Regions from separate parts of the Pseudoxanthomonas sp. 97-1-1 genome, predicted to be linked through region 2. Evidence: predicted binding sites of a transcription regulator. Region 2 holds the regulator's gene; the other holds the start of a gene.
The links. The regulator HrcA, encoded in region 2, represses chaperone genes, less so after heat shock. The targets are predictions, from matches to a motif close to TTNGCACTCNNNNNNNNNGAGTGCNAA.
Positions count from the first base shown of each region.

Region 1: rpoH (RNA polymerase sigma factor RpoH) is a predicted target of HrcA. The motif match lies at 1,425-1,451, and genes of this name have one in related genera.

Region 1 is NZ_JBYMTJ010000001.1:1,518,162-1,522,116, forward strand. Features, by position in the region: gene AC3DET_RS07060 (hypothetical protein) at 1-404, opposite strand, end outside; gene rpoH (RNA polymerase sigma factor RpoH) at 535-1,413, opposite strand; gene AC3DET_RS07070 (metal-dependent hydrolase) at 1,608-2,450, opposite strand; gene AC3DET_RS07075 (dipeptidase) at 2,562-3,791, opposite strand; rRNA gene rrf (5S ribosomal RNA) at 3,885-3,955, opposite strand, start outside.
Region 2 is NZ_JBYMTJ010000001.1:78,504-82,458, reverse strand. Features, by position in the region: gene fur (ferric iron uptake transcriptional regulator) at 1-12, shown strand, start outside; gene recN (DNA repair protein RecN) at 118-1,785, opposite strand; gene hrcA (heat-inducible transcriptional repressor HrcA) at 1,876-2,925, shown strand; gene grpE (nucleotide exchange factor GrpE) at 2,968-3,486, shown strand; gene dnaK (molecular chaperone DnaK) at 3,591-3,955, shown strand, end outside.

The DNA.
Region 1 (3,955 bases), 1.4 Mb from region 2:
ACGTGCTCGGTGCCGTCCGACATCACCAGCACGCCAGGGCCGAGCGCCTCCTCCGTTGCACTGACGGTGATGAAACGCGCGGTGACGCGCCCCTTGCCACGGCTGCCCTCGACGTCGAACACCAGTACGTCCGGGCCGGGCTGGTCCATGCTCGCGGCATCGTCCAGCACGACCTTGCGAATCGCGCCAAGCTGCGCGGACACCACCGGATCGATCTGCATCGCGGCGCGCGCCTGCGCGTCGTATTCCTCGCGATCGATGCTGAAACTCACGCCGCGCGTTTCGCCGGAGGATTTGGTGTTGCCGGTTTCGGCCGCCATGGCCGGCGTGCCGCCCGCGCCCGCCCCCATGCCGCATGCCAATGCCAACGCGAGTACCCACTGCCGCTTGTTGCCCCACGCCATGCCCTGCTCCTTTAGTTGCCGCCCGAGGCGGATCGCGGCGTAGTGGATCACACTTCCGTCGATCGATGAACCTTGCAAACGAAAAGAGGCCCCTTACGGGGCCTCTTCAGTACGCTGACGCGATGCCGGGTCAGGCCGCGAACAGCGCCTTCATCTTCTTCAGCGCGTTGGCTTCCACCTGGCGGACACGCTCGGCGGAAATGCCGTACTCGTCGGCAAGTTCCTGTAGCGTGATCTTGCTTTCGCCATCCAGCCAGCGGCGCTTGATGATGTCGCGCGAACGCTCATCCAGATTCGCCAGGCCTTCGCGCAGCAGTTCCATCTGATTGTCTTCGCTGTCCGCACGCTCGTAGGCTTGCGAAGGATCCTCATCGTGGGCGACCAGGTAGCTGGCCGGAGAGGGCGGGGCATGATCCTCGTCCTCGTCAGAGGAGGCGTCGAAACCGATGTCACGACCAGACAGGCGCGCTTCCATCTCCAGCACTTCGCGCTCGGACACGTTGAGGTCCTTGGCGATGACGCTGACTTCCTCGGCATTCATCCAGCCCAGGCGTGTCTTGGACTTGCGCAGGTTGAAGAACAGCTTGCGCTGCGCCTTGGTCGTGGCGACCTTCACGATGCGCCAGTTCTTCAGGATGAACTCGTGCATCTCGGCACGGATCCAGTGCACGGCGAAACTCACCAGGCGCACGCCCATGTCGGGATCGAAACGCTTCACCGCCTTCATCAGGCCGATGTTGCCTTCCTGGATCAGATCCCCCAGCGGCAGGCCGTAGCCGTTGTAACCGCGGGCGACATGCACCACGAAGCGCAGGTGCGAATGCACCAGCTCGCGCGCCGCGTCGAGGTCTTCATCCTCGCGATAACGGTGGGCGAGCGCTCGCTCGTCCTCGACCGACAGCACCTGGATCTGGTGCACGGCACTGATGTAGGCGTCCAGCGAACCCAGGGCACTGGGAATCGGCAGGCTGTTGGTGACCAGGGCGGTAGTAGGAGTGTTCTGGCTCATGGGCAGGGATGTTAGCAGTCGGGGGGTTCGACTGCTAACCACCAGGGAAGTTCCCCATTGTCCTACGTCTGCAACAATCTCCCTCCGGCGGACTAGTCCAGGAATATTCCTGTCCTATCAATTACTTGGCAATCCCGGATCACGTAATGCCCAGCTAGTTCGGAAATCCCTCACCCGCCCCGGCGATCTGGCGTTCAGGTTCGGGAGGACATCGCCACGACGGCGGGCGGCGCTTTCCGAGCCTGCCTCGCCAGCACCTGGGCGGCAAGGTCGTCGGCACCCTCCAAACGCGAAGGATGGAAGTCCCGATGCAGGTAGTCGCGCAGGTGACGAAGGGTGCGGCGCGCCATCCCATGCCCCTTCCCGAAGTGATGGGCCACCTGGCGCCAGGAGGCCTTTCTCCACACCAAGCGATCCTGGGCCAACAGTGACGTGGCCATGCCGATCATCAAGGCGTAGAAAAGCGTGGTTGTCGTCAGCGCGCCCAGCAAGCGCACCGCGTAGCGAGGCGCAATCGCCTGCAGCAGATCGAACGCGACTGCACGGTGCTCGATCTCTTCTGCGAAGTGCCATTCCATCAGGTCGCGCACACTTGGATCCGCCTCGACCAGGATCGACTGCGACAGGAACTCATACCCCAGGAAGGCGTTGATGTGTTCGACGCAGCTCACCAGTGAGACCCGTAGCCAAAGCGGCGCGTAGCGGTCCATCGTGCGGAAGACGACACGATCTACCGTGCGCTCGAAGCCACGGTATGCGTATCCCTGCGCATCCAGGTTGTCCCAGTAGCGCTTGTGCGCCACTCCATGTTGCGCCTCCTGCCGGATAAACGCCTGGCAGCGCCCGCGCAGCGCGTCGCTGGCAACATGCGGCATGCACGCATTGAGCGTCCGGATATAGAAGGCTTCGTTCGCGGGCACCAGGATGGTGTATGCATTGAGCAGCGACGAAACCACTTCGTTGCCCGGTAACCAGTGCCGGGGAATGTCGAGAGGAAGGCCTGCAACGAAGCGTCGCGGCGTGATGGATTCACTCATGTCTCTGCCCTGCCCGTGCTCACCGGCGAGGGCGAAGGCGTCCTGACCCACTGCATCGATTCACCCACAGCGGAGCGGTCGTCGAAGAGTATCGGCAGTGCACCCTTGCGATCATGGAGATGCCGGGGGCGCGGCGCCCTTCTGCGCCTGCCGCAATACGCGCAGGAGGTTGCCGCCCCAGATTTTCCGGATGTCCACTTCGGAGTAGCCTGCCGCCAGCAGCGCCTCGGTGATCCGTGGCAGGGCACTGACATCTTCCAGGCCAACGACGCCACCGCCGCCATCCCAGTCTGCGCCGATGCCGACATGATCCACGCCAGCAACCTTCAGGATGTGCAGCAGGTGTGCCATGTATTCGTCGAACGTCGCCCGTCTGGCGGGATACCGCACGTCTATTGCGCGGCGCTCGGCCAGATAGTCCGCCACGCGATCCGCCGGCAGCCTGTTTTCGGGGCCGAACGTCTTCGACAGGCTTTCCATCGTCGCTTCGCGTTCTGGAATCTTCGGGATGTCGACCAGGTAGCCGCCGTAAGCATTGACGTGGATCACCCCGCCTTTCGCCGCGAGGTGGCGGATTCTCGCGTCGTCGATATTACGCGGATGGTCGTAGATCGCATCGGCACTCGTATGCGACAAGACAATCGGCGCCGAAGACAGCGCGAGCAACTGGTCGAACACCGCGTCGCTGGCATGCGACGCATCCAGCACGATGCCAAGCCGGTTCGCTTCGGCCACCAGAGCCCGTCCGGCCGGACTGAGTCCCTTCCACTCGGCACCTGCCGGATCGGTGGAAGAATCGCCGAAATCATTGTTGCGTACATGGGTGATGCCGAGCATGCGCAACCCCAGGCGATGGTAAGCCGTCAGCAGGGTTGGATCACTCGCCAGCGGCGCGGCGTTTTCCATGCTGATGAACGACACGCGCTTGCCGGCACCGGCGATCCGCTCGGCGTCATCCGCGGTGAGCGCGAGTTCCATCTCGGCAGGATGCGCCGCGAGCATCTCCAGGATACTGGCGAGACGCTCGAGACCATGGTCGCGCGCGGCGCGTTTGCCGGTGTCATCGCGCGCACCCTGGGCCGTGTAGATCACCCAGAAGCCTCCATCCAGCCCACCAGCCTTCATGCGCGGCAGGTCGACCTGCGAGAGATCGCCTTCATGCTGGTGATTGTCTGCGATGCTCCAGCCGGGGCGCCGCAGATTCGCGGGCGTGTCCAGATGCGTATCAAGCACCAGCGCTGCTTCATGCACGCGTTGCGCCGTTATCGACGTGCCTCCTGCCGCAGCATCAGCACCGGGCACGATCAGCGCAATCGCCAAGATCAATCGACACCGCTTCATGCATCGTCCCCCTGTGAGATGAGGATCGATTGTTGGCCAAAGCGACGCAAGAAAAAACCCCCGTCCTATCGGACGGGGGTTTCGGGGTAAAGCCCCTGGCGATGACCTACTCTTGCATGGCTTAAGCCACACTACCATCGGCGCGGCTGCGTTTCACTTCCGTG
Region 2 (3,955 bases):
AAGAAGCGCTGATAGCCCGGAAATCCCGGGCTGTGGGAGCGACGCAAGTCGCGACGAGGCTTCATCGACCCCACTTCGCGACTTGCGTCGCTCCCACAAGTAAACAACAAGGGTGGATCAGACCGCGTTGGCGAGCAGCCGCTTGGCCGCGGCATGGGCTTCCTTGCTGACCTCCACGCCGCCCAGCATCCGGGCGAGTTCTTCCTCGCGCTGCTTCGCGCCCAGCTTCTCGACTGCGCTCTGGGTCATGCCCTCCACCGGCGCTTTGCTGACGCGGTAGTGCGCGTGGCCTTGCGCGGCCACCTGGGGCAGATGGGTGACGCACAGCACCTGTCGCTGGGCGCCGAGTGCGCGCAGTTTCTGGCCGACGATCTCGGCGACCGCGCCGCCGATGCCGGTATCCACTTCGTCGAAGATCATGGTGGGAACCGCATCCAGGCCAAGCGCGGCTACTTCGATCGCCAGCGAAATGCGCGCGAGTTCGCCGCCGGAGGCGACCTTGCGCAGCGGGCGGGGCGGCTGGCCGGCGTTGGCGGAGACCAGGAATTCGATACGTTCGGCGCCGGTCGGATCCGGGCGTTCGCCGTCCTGAGGCTCCAGTTCGATCCCGAAGCGGCCTCCGCCCATGCCCAGCTCGGCGATGAGTGCGGTAGTGGTGTCGCCCAGTGCTTTGGCGGCGCGCTGGCGCGTGCGGGTCAGTGCGGCGGCGGCATCGCGCCAGTGTCCCTTGGCCGCGTCGATCTCGCTGTTGAGCTGGAGCAGGCGCTCGCCCGCACCACGCAGTGATTCCAGCTCGGCCGCCAGCCGGTCGTGCTGCTCCTGCAGGCCTTCCAGCGGCACCCGGTGCTTGCGCGCGAGGTCGTGCACGCGGGCGAGCTTGCGCTCCAGCGCATCGAACTGCAGGGGTTCGCCGTCCAGGTCGTCCCGGACCTGGCCGAGCAGCGACAGGGCTTCCTCGACCTGGATCGCCGCGCCGTCCAGCAGCGCATCCACGTCGCGCAGGCGCGGCTCGTGTTCGGCCTGGCGGGCGAGGTCGGCGCGCACCTGCTGCAGATGGCGCGTCAACGAGGGGGCGTCGTCACCGGCCAGTTGACCCAGCGCCGCGTCACAGGCCTGGATCAGGCCGGTGGCGTGGGCCTGGCGGCGATGGCTGGCCACCAGGGCCTCCAGCGCGGTCGGCGACAGGTCTTCGCGCTGCAACTCGGCCAACTGGTGCTCCAGGTAATTGATCCGGTCCGAGACATCGCCCTGGCCGGACAACTGTTCGCGTTCGCGCAGGAGGGTGCTCCAGCGCAGCGCCGCGTCGCGCACGGCGCTGCGCTCGTCGCCGTTGCGGGCGAAGGCATCCAGCAGCGCCAACTGGCTCTGGCGGGCGAGCAGGGCCTGGTGTTCATGCTGGCCATGGATTTCCACCAGGCGTGCCGCGAGGTCGGAAAGCTGCGACAGCGTCACGCTGCGGCCATTGATCCAGGCGCGCGAGCCGCCGTCGGCACGGATCACCCGGCGCAACTGGCACTGTCCATCGTCGTCGAGCTCGTTGTCCGCGAGCCAGGTGTGCGCCGGAGAGCCCGCCGAAGCCAGGAACTCGGCGGAGAGCTCGGCGCGCTCCGCGCCATGCCGGACTACCCCGCTGTCGGCCCGCAGGCCCGACAGGAAGCCCAGCGCGTCCACCAGCAGCGATTTGCCGGCGCCGGTTTCTCCTGAAATGACGGTCATGCCATCGCCGAACTCCAGCTCGGCGGCGCGGACGACGGCGAAATCCTTGATGGCGAGGTGTCTGAGCATGCGGCGGATTGTAAGCGGTGCCGGCTCAGGTTCTGAGACGCGGGGAGCGCCCGGCTTGCAAAGCCGCAGGCGCGACGTTATCTAACGGGCATGAACTCACCGTCGCCCCCGCTGGATCCGCGCGCCCGCCAACTGCTGCGCACGCTGATCTCGCGCTATATCCGCGACGGTGAGCCGGTGGGGTCGCAGACGCTGGCCCGGCACGCCGGACTTGAAGTCAGTTCGGCGACGATCCGCAACATCCTCTCTGAACTTGAGGAGGTCGGGCTGCTCAGTTCGCCGCACACCTCCGCCGGGCGCATCCCCACGGCACAGGGCTACCGGGTGTTCGTGGACAGCCTGGTGCAGGTGAAATCGCTGGGAGAGGGCGAAGTGGCCCGGCTGCGTTCGGAGCTGCCGGCCGGCGCCGGGACCCAGGCGCTGCTCGGCAACGCCTCCGAGCTGCTGTCGGCGATGACCCACTTCGTCGGCGTGGTCAGCGTGCCGCGGCGCGAGCAGTTCGCGTTCCGCTACATCGACTTCGTGCCGCTGGATGGCCAGCGGGTGATGGCCATCCTGGTATTCGCCGACAACGACGTGCAGAACCGCGTCATCGAAACGCGCCGGGCCTACGACCGGTCCGAACTCGAGCGCATCGCCAACTACCTGAACACCCAGTTCGCCGGCCGGCCCCTGTCCGAGATCCGCGCGAACCTGCTGCATGACCTGCGCAGGGCGCAGACCGAGATGGAGGGGTTGCTGGCCGAATCCATCGAACTGGCGGAGCAGGCCCTCACGCCGCCCAACGACGACGTGGTGCTGGCAGGACAGACCCGCCTGATGGGCGTGCAGGAACTGTCCGATCTGGAACGGCTGCGCGACCTGTTCGAGGCATTCGCCCGCAAGCGCGAGATCCTGCAGTTGCTGGAGCGCACGATCCGAGCGCCGGGCGTACGCATCTTCATCGGCGAGGACACCGGCTTGGCGCCGCACGACGGCGTCTCGGTGGTGACCGCCCCCTACATGGCGGGCGGGCAGGTGCTGGGCGTGCTGGGCGTCATCGGGCCCACCCGGATGGCGTATGACCGGGTCATTCCGGTGGTGCAGGCGGCGGCGGATGTACTCGGTGCGGCCTTGAATCCGGAAACGCCGGCCCCATAGGTTGGGGCTTGGGCGGCCGGACTTGCCGCGATGGGACCCGAAATGAACCAACACGAACACGATTCCGACCTGGGCGGCGGCAACGAGCCGCAGGACGTCGAAGGCGCGCTGATCGCCGAACTGGAAATCCTCCGCAACGAAGTGGACCAGCTGCGCGCGGCGTCGCTGCTCGAGCGCGCCGACCTGGACAACCAGCGCAAGCGCGTGGCGCGCGATATCGAGCAGGCGCGCAAGTTCGCCAACGAACGCCTGCTGGGCGACCTGCTGCCGGTATTCGACAGCCTGGACGCCGGGCTGGCAGCGGCGGGCAATGAGCCCAGTCCGCTGCGCGACGGGCTCGAGCTGACGTACAAGCAGTTGCTGAAAGTGGCCGGCGACAATGGCCTGACCCTGCTCGACCCTGCCGGCGAAGCCTTCAATCCCGAGCATCACCAGGCCATCAGCCAGGCCGATGCCCCCGGCGCGGACCCCGGCAGCGTGGTGCAGGTGTTCCAGAAGGGCTACGTACTCAATGGCCGCCTGCTGCGCCCGGCCCTGGTCGTCGTGGCAAAACACGACTGAACGCCTTCGCGGGGCGCTTGAACGGCGTCATCGCACCCTTATATCGAGACCATCCACCCGGCCACCGGCCGGATCCAGACAGAATTTGCTAGGGAGCATTCACCATGGGCAAGATCATCGGCATCGACCTCGGCACGACCAACTCGTGCGTGGCGATCATGGACGGCGGCAAGGCCCGCGTCATCGAAAACTCGGAAGGCGACCGCACCACGCCCTCCATCGTCGCCTACACCAAGGACGGCGAAGTGCTGGTGGGCGCGTCGGCCAAGCGCCAGGCGGTCACCAACCCGAAGAACACCTTCTACGCGGTGAAGCGCCTGATCGGCCGCAAGTTCACCGACGCGGAAGTGAAGAAGGACCTGGACCTGGTCCCGTACGCCATCATTCCGCATGAAAACGGCGACGCCTGGGTGCAGACTTCCGACGGCAAGAAACTGTCGGCGCAGGAAATTTCCGCGCGCATCCTGGA